DNA from 3 places in the Lysinibacillus sp. AR18-8 genome. Region 3 is predicted to be linked to each of the others. Evidence: riboswitches for the same ligand, from Rfam matches in the RefSeq annotation. Region 3 holds a riboswitch; each other region holds the start of a gene.
What was found. Region 3 has a riboswitch for thiamine pyrophosphate ahead of thiT (energy-coupled thiamine transporter ThiT). Riboswitches for the same ligand answer to the same signal wherever they lie in the genome.
Positions count from the first base shown of each region.

Region 1: it holds a riboswitch for thiamine pyrophosphate, as region 3 does, so the genes downstream of both, thiW (energy coupling factor transporter S component ThiW) here and thiT (energy-coupled thiamine transporter ThiT) in region 3, are expected to answer to the same signal.
Region 2: it holds a riboswitch for thiamine pyrophosphate, as region 3 does, so the genes downstream of both, thiM (hydroxyethylthiazole kinase) here and thiT (energy-coupled thiamine transporter ThiT) in region 3, are expected to answer to the same signal.

Region 1 is NZ_MDGU01000010.1:152,960-155,231, forward strand. It holds gene BFM98_RS09780 (MFS transporter) at 1-627, shown strand, start outside; TPP riboswitch at 694-801, shown strand; gene thiW (energy coupling factor transporter S component ThiW) at 896-1,396, shown strand; gene BFM98_RS09790 (VWA domain-containing protein) at 1,625-2,272, opposite strand, start outside.
Region 2 is NZ_MDGU01000014.1:109,368-111,639, forward strand. It holds gene mbcS (acyl-CoA synthetase MbcS) at 1-841, opposite strand, end outside; TPP riboswitch at 1,032-1,129, shown strand; gene thiM (hydroxyethylthiazole kinase) at 1,213-1,980, shown strand; gene thiD (bifunctional hydroxymethylpyrimidine kinase/phosphomethylpyrimidine kinase) at 1,968-2,272, shown strand, end outside.
Region 3 is NZ_MDGU01000030.1:80,838-83,109, reverse strand. It holds gene map (type I methionyl aminopeptidase) at 1-575, opposite strand, end outside; gene thiT (energy-coupled thiamine transporter ThiT) at 738-1,298, opposite strand; TPP riboswitch at 1,433-1,540, opposite strand; gene BFM98_RS19760 (magnetosome magnetite crystal formation protein family) at 1,666-1,989, shown strand; gene BFM98_RS24475 (hypothetical protein) at 2,045-2,167, shown strand; gene BFM98_RS19755 (AAA family ATPase) at 2,208-2,272, opposite strand, start outside.

The DNA.
Region 1 (2,272 bases), on a different contig from region 3:
GCTCAACAGAAACAAAAGCAAGACAATCTGGCGAAGCAAATGGCTCGTTCCATACATATGCCTTATTTTGTTATGCTCATAATTATGCTGGTGTTCTCGTTTGGAATTGCAAATTTCCAAACGACATTGTCATTATTTGTGACAGAAAAGTTTAATTACACACCTGTAGATATAGCGATTATATTAGTTGTTGGTGGTGCTTTTGGAGTAGTAGTACAAATGTTTATTATTACACCACTGTTCAATCGTTATGGTGAAATGAAAGTAGTACTAGTAAATTTATTTATTGCATCCGTTGCTATTTTCTTAATATTATTTGTTTCTGGCTTTGCCCTTATTTTAGTTGTAGCAACAATTTTCTCTACAGCAACGACATTAATTCGTCCAGCTGTTAATACACTCATCTCAAAGCTTGCAGAGAAAGAGCAGGGATTTGCTGCGGGCTTGAATAATGCCTATATGAGCCTCGGAAATATGATTGGACCCGCTTTGGCAGGTTTATTATTTGACTGGAATATGAATAGCCCATATATTTTCGGTTCTATCATATTATTAGCCTGTTTCTTCCTAGCGCTCATCTGGACAGTGAAAAAAGCACCTCATTTAATGCATCCCGATACAAAATAGTCTGAAAAATCATTGACTATTTTTAGCAGTATGTTACATTATTGTTGATTCACAAAATTGAATGATTTTAACCACTAGGGGAGTCTTTAAAAGGCTGAGACGTATATGGTAATATACGGACCCTTTGAACCTGATCTAGTTCACACTAGCGGAGGGAAGTGGCGCTACTTGCTGTTGTCACTATACACACACAAGGCCGCTTCCTATTGTTTAAAGGGGGTGGCCTTTTTATTTTTCCTCACGAACTTTACCAAAAGGAGTGAACTTTATGTCAATTCGTAAATTAACAGTCATGGCTTTATTAGTAGCCGTTGCTGTTGCAGGCTCTACTTTCGTATCCATCCCAACAGGAATCGCACGTGCTTACCCAGTTCAGCATGCTATTAATGTGATAGGAGCCATTATACTTGGACCCGTACCAACAGTTATAGTTGCCTTTGTCACTGCCATCATTCGTATCCTTACTGGAACAGGCTCTCTACTAGCTATCCCTGGTAGTATCATCGGTGCGTTCTGTGCTGCCCTTGCCTATAAATATAGCAATAAAATGTGGTTAGCTGGTATCGGAGAAGTTATCGGAACGGGCATTCTGGCTTCACTTATTGCCGTCCCTTATGCAAAATTATTCATGGGAACATCTGTAGCAGTATTCTTCTTCCTACCAGCCTTTTTAACATCAAGTACGATCGGTGCTATTTTAGGTGTAATGGTTGCGAGTAGCTTGCGTAAAACAGAGCTAGTAAAGAGGTTTAATTCTTCTTTTTATTGAGAGAAATTGAATTATGAGCATTCATTGAGCTGGGGTAGTCCAATTTGGATCGCTTTTCTTCTTTTTATGAGCGGCTGTGGCTCTACTTAGAGCGCTTTTCTTCTCTTTATGAGCAAAGAGCCTACTTTTTAGATAATTCTTACCCTCTTTACAAAGGGGATAACTCTCTATTTCAAGGAATATAAAAAGCAGTGCAAAACTATTCGAGTTTGCACTGCTTCCTCTATTTTAAGATCGTTTTTTCATGCCTTTTAACAACTGTGCTACATTTGTGTCTTCTGGTATAGTTTTTTCCTCAACAAGCGGCTCTTTTTTCTTCGCATTCGTTAGGAAATTCCAACCAAAACGTCTTATGGTAATATCAATAAAGAAAAGAAGCATACTCGCTAAGAGTAGCCATGTGGCAATATTTTGCCGATCTGCTCCTTTTGTCGTAAAGTCACGGAAGACATCTTGTGGTTCCTTTAAAACAGTGCCTCCTGTTCGTTGAGTTAACTCTTCTATCAGTTGGTTATTTACAGGGAGTAGTTCGTATTCAGCACTATAAGGAACACTTAGCCCTGCCTGATAAATGGCCTGCTTTTCATCTGCTATACGGAAGAAAATTAATCCAGGTTCAGCTTGTACTACAGCTCGAACTTGAGATGCGGAAATGGTTTCAAGTTGTGTTTCTAGCTCCTCCCCTGCTTCATTTACCGCTACAATATCTAAAAATGCGGCTTCATTTGTAGGGTCTGTAATCATAAAGGAACCATCTGCTTCCAATCTTACATCATAGGCTACATCATTGTAGCTTGGTAGCATTTGAGAAATAAGTGTTTGCCAAAATACTCCCCAATTCTGCCATCTAGCCCAATCTCCTGTCCATTTACCCGT
Region 2 (2,272 bases), on a different contig from region 3:
TTTCAAGCGCTGCCATAAAACGATATTCAGTTGGTGTACAGCATAGTACATTGATTTTGAATCTCTCAAGCAATGCTAAATAAGAAGCTGCTTCAAATTTACCTTTGTAGACAAATGCAGTAGCACCACTGCCTAAAGTAGCTAGAAATGGACTCCAAATCCATTTTTGCCACCCTGGTGCTGCAGTCGCCCAAACAATATCATTTTCTTGTACACCCAACCAATGTGGTGCTGTTGTTCGTAAATGAGCATAGCCCCAACTATGCGTATGCACTGCTGCTTTTGGATTTCCTGTTGTTCCGCTTGTATAGGCTAAAAATGCATTGTCTGTGCTTTTTGTTGGGATAGGATTTATGTAGGTTGTAGGTTGATTATTCATTTTTTCAAGTATGTTCTGCCAAGGTTCATGTGCATTCCCTATGACAAATTGCAGTATGTCTTGTAAATTTCCCACTTTATCGAACTGTTCAATATAGGGTTCAAATGCAATAACTGCTTTAGCATTTGCATGATGAATTCGATACTCAATATCCTTTGTTCTTAACATCTCAGAACTTGGAATAATAGTTAAACCCGCTTTCAATGCAGCAATATACACAATATATGCTTCAACCGAACGTGGTACCATTACTAAAATGACATCACCTTTCTTTAAACCTTGCTTGGTGAATACATGTGCTGCTTGATTCGCTTTTTCCAATAAATGTGCATATGTAATACATTGGATGTCTTGGTTTTCTTCATAAATGATTAAAGCATTTTTGGCTGCATCCTGAGCATATTTTTCAATTTCTTCTACTATGTTATACCATTCTGGTGCAACTAAATCTTGTCTTTTCATGGCAATTGCCCCCTTTTGTTATGACACATTATAAAACTCTTTTTTCAGCATTTTCAATGGTTTGTGCTTAATTTCGGTAAAGTCATGACAACTATCATACCCTCCTATATGGCATCGGTCACATTTTATCTATAGGAAAACTTGCTATTGAATACAAATGAAAAGTATGGTACATTTTGGTCAACTAAAAGCAAGATTGCAGGGGGACTCGTAAGAGTTGAGAAGGTAAAACCTGACCCTTTGAACCTGTTAGTTAATACTGACGTAGGGAGCAATAAACATCGTTTTCAGATGAAAGGCTCTTTTCGTGCATTTTTACACAAAAAGAGCCTTTTTTGCATGCTTACGTCCATCCCTAAAGGAGGACTACAATGATTTTTCAAACAATTCGTCAACAGCAACCACTTATCCATTGTATAACCAATTATGTAGTGGCAAATTTTCAAGCAAATGGTTTATTAGCGATAGGTGCTTCACCAGTAATGGCCGATGACTACCAAGAGGTAGAGGAGATGGTGGCCATTGCTCAAGCATTATTAATTAATATTGGAACACTTAATGATCGCACAAAAAGTGCCATGTTATTAGCAGGTGAAAAAGCCAATAAACTTGGTATTCCTGTTATTTTAGATCCTGTCGGAGTTGGAGCCACAACTTATCGTAAGGAAACCGTAAAATACTTACTGGAAAACATACACTTTGCCGTGATTCGCTGTAATCTCGGCGAGCTAGCAGCAATAGTTGGTGTAAATTGGCAACAAAAAGGTGTTGATAGTGGTCATGGCACTATCGCTATGGAATTAGAAGCCACATCATTGGCTCAACGCTATCAATGCATTGTTATTGTCACAGGAGAACGCGATTTTATAACTGATGGCAAGCATAGCCAATGGATCGCTGGTGGTCATCCACAAATGACGGAAGTAACGGGTACAGGTTGTTTACTTAGCGCAATTTGTGGCGCAGCCTATAGTGTAAGCCATAATCCTTACCAACAATTAACAGAAACACTTACTTACTATAAAAAAGCAGGTGTACTGGCATCCGCATTTACTGCAGACATTGGTGATTTTCAAATAGCCTTACTCAATGCTATACATCGCTTATCAAAGGATGGTGCAGCTTCATGCATATTGTAACAACAATCGCTGGCTCAGATAGTGGTGGTGGCGCGGGTATACAGGCTGATTTAAAAACATTTCAGGAATTAGAAGTGTTCGGTACTTCTGTTATTACTGCTCTAACTGCTCAAAATACTTTGGGTGTAACAGGTGTTTGCCCTATTGACGTTTCCTTTATAAAAAAACAATTAGAGGCCTTAGTAGAAGATTTTCCAATCGCTGCGATTAAAACAGGAATGCTTTATTCCTCAGAAATTATCAAAGCAATTGCACACAAGATCAGGGAGCTAAACATTCCGCTGATTGTTGA
Region 3 (2,272 bases):
ATAATAGTAGTATCCCATGCATCGTAATAATTTAAAATATGGTTTGGTTCATCATGTAAAGATTGACCTAAGCCATGACCTGTTAAATTCATAATAACAGTTAACCCATTAGCATTTGCCTCGCGTTCAACAGCTTTACCAATTTGATTTAATTTAGATCCAGCCTTTACCTTTGTCATTGCTCGATCAAAGGCACTTTTAGCAACACGGCAAAGCTTTTCTTTGTCCTCATAGCCATCACCCACAACAAATGAAATACCTGTGTCAGCAAAATAGCCATTTAAAGAGCCTGAAACATCAATATTTACGATATCTCCCTCTTGAATAACACGCTTTCCTGGAATACCATGTGCTACTTCTTCATTGACGCTAATACATGTATACCCTGGAAAATCATATTCTCCCTTTGGTCCTGAAATAGCGCCAGCCTCTGCAAACATGCGACCAGCAATTTCATCAAGCTCAAGTGTTGTAACACCTGGTTTTGTGGCAGCTTTCATTGCTTCGCGAATTTCAGCACAAATGCGTCCTATTTTTTTAAAAGCTTCAATCTCTTCTTGCGTTTTTACAATCATGTATAACGTCCCTTTCATCTAATATCTATTCTTTAATATAACATAACTTTTTATGCGTATAACGATAAACGCTTTAAATATTGTATGCTTTCCTACTTTGCAAAGTGCTAAAAGAGTTATTCACGACAAAAAAGTCCCTCCACTCACGTGAAGGGACTAGCATTAAGCTTTTCTTTGCATTAATTGGGGAGCGGCTGTGAATAAAAGAACACCAACGACAGCCGTTAAAATGGTTGCTGGTAGCATATATGTACCATTGTAGATGATGGAATAGATCCATGCATTCTGGTCACCCGCATATTCGGCAAAAAATACAGCACCAGCAATTGTATGTGCTGTGTATCGTAAGAAGCCCGCGATAACGGTACCTATGATTATATAAAGTGCCATTTTTGTTTTGTTCATATGTTTAGCAGCGTCTAACACTGGTCCACGTACAACCGCCGCTAATCCTACAACAGTAAAAGCAACACCATAATCTAGTAATCCTTGTAGCCAGTGCACGATATAAGAACCAAACATTGTTTGCATAACACCCACAAGTAGTCCCGTAGTAAGACCAGCTACTAAGCCCCAGCGAAATGCTATTAACATAATCGGTACCATAACAAGACTAACTGAGCCGCCTTGTGCCCATACTTTAAAGGAAACCTGATCCAGTACGAGACCTATCGCTGCAAAAATCGCAATCTCCACTAGCATTAATAGTCTTTTTTTGTCCATACATATTCTCTCCTTTGTTCCGATGTAGGATACAAGAGCAGGAATAGAAAAGCGCTGATATGTCTCTTTCTGACACCTTTTTTCCTTTACGGACGAAAAAACGATGTCAGGACAGAGCCTCACATCGTACAAGTGTCGGTTTCTATCCACATCCCTACGCAAGCGTTAACTTACAGGTTCGAAGAGTCAAGGCATTACGTGCCCAGTCTCAGCTGACATCATCAGCTCCCCTTGTGGTCGTTACATCTGAATTTATTTGAACACTCTCATTGTACGCAAAGGATTGAAGGATTACAACCTTCCATACATCATTTTTTTGAAACTTTGCTGTTTTTCATGCGTAAATATTTAAAAAGGAGGTACAACTATGGAGAATCAAAAAATTTTAGCTGCCTTTAGTTATCTTAGTATTTTCTTCGCCCCTTTTATCGTTCCATTAATTGTATATTTCGTGACAAAAGACAGTGATGTAAAAAGCCATTCGATTCGTGCACTTGTCTCTCATTTAATACCCTTTGTTTTTGGCATTCTATTCTTTATTGTCTTTGTTTTTTCCACATTTAGTTTAGATCCAACCTCCAGTAATAATACAGTGATGATTATTTGGTTTGCTTCATTCACCATCTATGCTCTCGTCTCACTAGGTATTGTGATTTGGAATATAATTCAGGCTGTTCGTGTTATCCGTTAATGTTTTATTTTTAAGTGAAACAGGTAGTAGTAATTGTAAAAGGAGCTGTTTTGGGATGAAAGTATCAAACGTTGTAAAAACTGCCGTTAAGTTAGCACCTATTGTTATTCCTATCGTAAAAAAAGTAATGGCTGCAAAAAAGGGCACAACGCCTACAACCACAACTCGAAAAAAATAAAACGGAGGCGTATTCCTTTTAGAGGAAATACGCCTTCGTTTTATTTCACTTCAAAATGGGTTTGACTATGGCCATTTAATGTTTTTTCCACATGTAAAACTGCTG